Regions from separate parts of the Peribacillus sp. R9-11 genome, predicted to be linked through region 1. Evidence: riboswitches for the same ligand, from Rfam matches in the RefSeq annotation. Region 1 holds a riboswitch; the other holds the start of a gene.
The links. Region 1 has a riboswitch for cyclic di-AMP ahead of RE409_RS30485 (TrkH family potassium uptake protein). Riboswitches for the same ligand answer to the same signal wherever they lie in the genome.

Region 1 (3,203 bases):
TGCTTATGGGTATAATGATTTCCTCGATATTGTATTCTTTTGAGAGTTCTATATAGTTCAGCATGTTGGGTGATAGGAGTTGATTAGCGACCCGTTCACCCATATCTCTTTCAGGGTAGATAACCCAGTCAGCACCAACTTTAGCGAGCACTTGACCGTGATGTTTATTTAGAGCTTTTGCTATTACCTTTTTCACTCCTAGTTCCTTTAAAAGCAATGTAGTTAAAATGCTTGACTGCATATCATTTCCGATGGCTACGATGACACAATCAAAATTACGGATTCCAATGGATTTTAGTGCCTCTTCTTCGGTAGTATCAGCCATAACTGCATGAGTTACACTTAATTCTGCATTCTCGACTCTTTCCTCGCTTACATCAATACCCAAGACTTCTTGTCCGGCTGTATATAATCTATGAGCTACACTCGTTCCGAATCTTCCTAAACCGATAACGGCATATTGTCGTTTTCCCATCTTTAACACTCCCTCATTAATGATTAACCAATCATGATTTTGCCTTTTGGACGGCGGAATGGATCTGGTTTACGTCTCATTGCGATAGCAAAAGCAAAAGTCAAAGGTCCAACCCGGCCCGCAAACATTGTGAAAATAATGAGCATCCGACCAATGGGGGATAATTCAGGGGTTAATCCCATTGAGAGACCCACGGTAGCAAATGCTGAAGTGGCTTCAAATAAAACCGTCAAGAAATCACTTCCGGTTTCTGTAATAGTCAGCAGAATGGTGATGGTTGAAACGATAAATACCCCGATGGAGGTAACGGATAATGCTTTAAATATCGTTTCATTCACAATGCGGTACCGAAACAATACCACATCTTCTTTTCCTTTAATCTGTGACCAAACCGTTCCAATCAGCGTCGCTAATGTGGTGGTTTTAATCCCACCGCCAGTCGATCCCGGTGAAGCCCCAACAAACATCAAGAAAATGATCAGCAGCAATGTGGGTTGTGTTAAATCAGGGATATTCAATGTATTAGAACCTGCTGTTCTCGGAGTAACGGATTGAAACAAAGAAGCCAACGTTTTCCCCATGAAAGATAAAGGCTGCAATGTTTTGGCATTTCCAAATTCAAATATAAAGATTAAGATGGCCCCGCCAATTGTAAGGATTAAGCTAGCCATCAGTACAACCTTCGTATGTACAGACAAACGATGGGTATCACGGTATTCGTAAATTTCATTCATCACGATAAATCCTATACCGCCTAATGTGATCAGGGAAGCGACTGTAAGGGTTACGAAAGGATCTGATGCATAAGTAGTCAAGCTCCTAAACCCTCCCATTAAGTCAAAGCCCGCATTATTGAAATTGGAAATCGAATGAAAAAGGCCGTAATAGATTGCTCTGCCTATTGGCATGTCAAAAGAAAAGCGAATCGATAGTATAACGGCACCTGAAATTTCAATAATGGCAGTGTAAATTAAAATCCTTTTTACTAACTTAACTACACCTGCCATAGATAAATTATTTAAAGACTCCTGCAAGACTAACCGGCCTTTTAAAGAAATTCTTTTGCCTAATAAGAAAAAGAAAAGCGTCGCAAATGACATAAACCCCAAGCCGCCTATTTGAATGAGTGATAAAATGACCAACTCTCCAAATGTTGTAAAAGTGGTTCCCGTATCTACTACGACAAGCCCTGTTACACATGTAGCAGAGGTTGAGGTAAATAAAGCATTTAGAAAAGAAAGACCATTCCCATTTTCAGTGGAAATCGGCAGGGTTAATAAATAGGCTCCAACAAGTATCAGGAAGGCAAAGCCAAGTACAAGAATTTTTGGTGGATCTAACAAATCTTTTGCTTTTATCAAATTGATCATCCTTACCCTGTTAATGAATTAGCAACCTACTAACAAACGTAATATATCCACAGATAACTAACCATTATCGAGTGATAGGGTTAGTATTTCGCTCGTACTGCATTCCATTCGTCATCCATCTAGATAAACAATCAATAGACCAAGTTCCTTTTGCTATACATGCGTCCATTCTGCACAAGCCCTTTTATTTGTGAAAAAAGGTATTCATTATCCTTAATCAAGCTTAGGTAATGCTCTTTGGAAAATCCTTTTTTAAAGCATAATAAAAAGACCTACATAACATCTGGCTGCTATTTTGTTACAGAAAAGCAAACAAAAAAGCCCCTGAAATAGGCGGTCTTATGACCTCCTTCGCTTTAGCCGACGAAGTTAGCTGACGGGTAGGATGGCGAAAGAGCTGATCTCATCCTTTCTGCAAGGCAGAATTAACCCCAAATGATTGGTTCCTCCGTACTCAATTTACTTGAGTTTAGGCCGAAATGCATTAAATTGATAAACGTATTCTACTCCCATCATTTACTAGTTGTAAACCCCTAAATTGTAAAAAAAATTTGCTAGAACAAAACAGAAAATTTACGTTTTTTTTACATATTAAAAACTTATTGACAAAAATTAGTTGGGACATTATGATAGGTTCGATAAATTTGAAAAATAACATCCAGTAATTTTATGTTTCTAATAAATAAATATATGGTATTTCCTTTTGGAATTAGATACAGAAAATCTCAAAGTTTATTGAATTCGTATTTTGAAATTTTAATACATTATATAAAAAAGGCGGGCAAGTATGGAGAAGACGTTTAATAGATATGTTGTTAACGCTACAGGTAAAGGTGGACAGACGTATTTAACTCAATGCCAGGATAAAGATGCACTAAGGAAATGGATAGCCGATCATGAGGATCAAATAATAATGAATGAGTTAAGGATAACAGATAAGAAAAAGAATCCATTGATAAATTTTTTTTTCAAAGGTAATATCATCTGAATTCATAGGTCCTTATTAACTGGATCATGAAAATAATTGAACATTAAAAGTTAGTAGAGGGTCAAGCATATTGAATAATAATTCACTCATTATGTCCTTTTTCAGTATTTCAACTATTTAAATTCCTGCGTTAATCAGGCAATCTGAAGCTTAACATCCATATTACGTTATATTTTCAAACTCATTTATATTGAATGAGTTTTTTTTGTGTATATTAAATATTGCGATGGAAATATTCAAAAAAGCTTAAAAGATTTGGATGTAATAGAGAATGTGATATCGAAAATGGCTCTAAAGGAAATGAGTAAAAAATCATGGAAGATTACCTTGATCCATAAGATATAAGGCATAACTTTTTCCTCATCAGTTT
Region 2 (3,203 bases), on a different replicon from region 1:
AGAAGAGTATGATATCTATTTCGATACCAAGAAAAATGATTTTCAGAAATTCCTTGTAAAAGAGGGAGATGAGGTAACGGCTGGATCTTCGTTGTTTGAATATACTACACCCGAACTTGATGCTCTCAAAGGAAATCTAGAAGCGGAAAAAACTGCCGCTGAGGGTGAAATGGTGGGGATTAATGATTACATTGATAAGTTGAAAGCTTATCAAGGAAGTTTGACAAGTAATTCTAATAAAGCAGTAATCGATAATTCGATAGAAAAGAGCTTAAATATTGATATAACAACTACCTCTTCAGACTTGATTGAAAGTAATATTGAGCAAGAAATGTACAAGCTGGAACTTGAAAAAAACCGCTTGGAAGAAAAGGTTGTTATGCTGGATGCTCAATTAAGTTCAATTGAGGAGCAAAAAGGCGCGGTTGAGACGGCGAGTGAGGCTGATGGTGTTGTAAAAAACATCAATAAAAACCTGAATAATCCCATTATATCCATTGTTTCAACAAATGTGGCAATTGAAGGGGATTTCTCTGAAGAGGAGATGAAAAAAGCTGAAGTGGGCATGACTATAAAGGCAAGTTCCCCTGATTTAAAAAAGGCGTTGAACGGAACAATAGGTCGTATACATTCTTATCCAGAAGAGGAGCCATCACTAAAAAAAGATAACAGATTTCCATTTCAGGCATTGATTGAGCCAGGAGATGAAGAAACTAAACCTTTGTTGGTAGGGTCAAAAGTCAATCTTACTGTAATAACCAATGAGAAAGCGGGTGTACCCTCTATCCCTGTAGAGGCAGTACATCATAAAAAAAAGCCGCATGTCTACAAATTGACTAAAAAAGGCTATGTGGATAAACACTATATTACAAAAGGGCTTAAAGCAGAAGGAAAGCAAGAACTCATAAAGGGACCGGCGGTAGGTGATGTTATTCTAATAGAACCGAATAGGATTGTGAAAAATCATTCTTATTTTGTTACTCCAATTCAGTTTGAGAAGGTGAAATCTGCTAGTTATAAAAAATTCACCACTCGGGAAAAGGTGAGGTATATATTACTGGGTATGTTAGAAAAATAATCCATTTTTTCATTATTCGAGAGAGGGGATATATCAATCAGTTTTATTGTTATTTATATATCCATATAACAAAATTAAGCAAAATAGAGAATGTGTTATTATAGGTAAAATAGTCACTAATACAGAATATTCAGACATTTGCAAAGGTTTTTTCTTAAAGGGACAAGAAAAAATATTTACAGAATAACATTTTTAGTATAATATTTTATTATTAAGTATTCGCTTAATCTTATTACAAGAACGGGGGACCCATTTTTGCGGATTTTTTTCGCTAGGGGTGAATTCAGAAATGAAAGGGCTTTTGTGTTTCCAATTCCTAACCCGACAGCTAACCTCGTCAGCGTCTTTAAGGGAACATGTGTGAATATTCACGCCTATAGGAAATCGACACATGAAGTGTCTTTTTTTTCGGCGTAAAGATAGAGTTTTTCAATAAAAGAAAAATTACTTTCTTTCTATTAGTATCTTGTTTCCCTTACCGAGACAAAATGTTTTTGCTTTAAAGACTTTATGGAAGGTGAGGAAAGTAAATGAAGAAATTTAAATTAAGTTTAGCTAGCCAAATTTTTATTGGTTTAATTCTAGGGATTATTGTTGGTGCCATTTTTTATGGTAATGCGACAGCCCAAAACTTTTTACAACCATTCGGAGACATTTTCCTACGAATGATTAAAATGATTGTAGTACCAATCATTGTGTCAAGTCTTATCGTTGCAGTTGCGGGTGTAGGTGATTTAAAAGCAGTAGGTAAACTAGGAGCTAAATCACTTTCATACTTTGTGGTGGTAACAATGATAGCGATTGCTGTTGGTCTAGTTTCCGCGAATATTATCCAGCCTGGTGCTGGTGTAAATATGAACAATCTAGAACAAACTGATATTTCTACCTATGTTGATACAGCAGAAACTAAGCAGCATGAATCTTTTGTGGATACAATTGTTCACATTGTGCCATCCAATCCAATTAAAGCTATGGTAGAAGGCGATATGCTAGCAATCATTTTCTTCTCTGTTTTGTTTGGACTTAGTATTGCGGCTATCGGTGAAAAAGGTAAACCTGTATTCCGTTTCTTCCAAGGTGCAGCAGAAGGAATGTTCTACTTAACTAATATGGTCATGAAATTTGCTCCTATCGGGGTATTTGCACTAATCGGTGTGACCATCTCCAAGTTCGGTTTGGAATCTTTAATTCCATTAGGTAAGTTAGCGCTTTCTGTATACGGAACAATGATTTTCTTTGTAATTGTCGTTCTGGGTCTTATTGCAAAATTTGTAGGGTTCAATATCTTTACGTTGATTAAGCTTCTAAAAGAGGAATTAATTCTTGCGTTCTCGACAGCAAGTTCTGAGGCAGTTCTTCCGAGAATCATGGAAAAAATGGAGAAAGCGGGATGTCCGAAACATATTGCTACGTTTGTTATTCCGACAGGATACTCTTTTAACCTTGATGGTTCTACATTATATCAAGCGTTAGCAGCTATCTTCATCGCTCAAATGTATGGGATTGATTTAAGCGCTTATGAACAAATTACACTAATGTTAGTGTTAATGATCACATCTAAGGGGATTGCAGGTGTACCTGGTGTATCTTTCGTAGTTCTTTTAGCGACATTAGGAACAGTTGGTATTCCAATTGAAGGTTTAGCATTTATTGCTGGTATAGACCGTATTCTTGATATGGGCCGTACAGTAGTAAACGTTATTGGTAATTCACTTGCAGCAATTGTTATCTCAAAATGGGAAGGTCAATTCAACCCTCCTGCCAATAATGAAAAACTAGAACAAGTTTCTTAATATAAAAAAACCAGAGTGATATGTCACTCTGGTTTTTTTTGTGAATTTTGAAAAACTAATTCTTACTTTTGAACAATCCAGAAGCGGCAATCTGATGAGAAAGTGATGACATCATCGCTTTCATGGAATAATTCACTTCGGTAAAAACTTTCTAGGAAAGTAAAACCTGCTTCATTGAGACTGTCAAAGACCTCCCGTTGATTAGGTATATGAAGAAAGGTATCTTTTTGTAGGGTCTTTCCAGAAGTGAATATATCACCAAACTCATATAGCCGGTCATCCTGTTTACCTTCACACCAAATCATTTCTTCCTGCTCCCAAAAATTCAGGTA

Region 2: another riboswitch for cyclic di-AMP. It lies ahead of RE409_RS01425 (cation:dicarboxylate symporter family transporter); the one in region 1 lies ahead of RE409_RS30485 (TrkH family potassium uptake protein).

The regions. Positions count from the first base shown of each region.
Region 1 is NZ_CP133767.1:8,514-11,716, reverse strand. Features, by position in the region: gene RE409_RS30490 (potassium channel family protein) at 1-475, opposite strand, end outside; gene RE409_RS30485 (TrkH family potassium uptake protein) at 499-1,845, opposite strand; cyclic di-AMP (ydaO/yuaA leader) riboswitch at 2,189-2,331, opposite strand; gene RE409_RS30480 (hypothetical protein) at 2,633-2,833, shown strand.
Region 2 is NZ_CP133763.1:282,568-285,770, forward strand. Features, by position in the region: gene RE409_RS01420 (efflux RND transporter periplasmic adaptor subunit) at 1-1,078, shown strand, start outside; cyclic di-AMP (ydaO/yuaA leader) riboswitch at 1,289-1,436, shown strand; gene RE409_RS01425 (cation:dicarboxylate symporter family transporter) at 1,609-2,871, shown strand; gene RE409_RS01430 (class I SAM-dependent methyltransferase) at 2,934-3,203, opposite strand, start outside.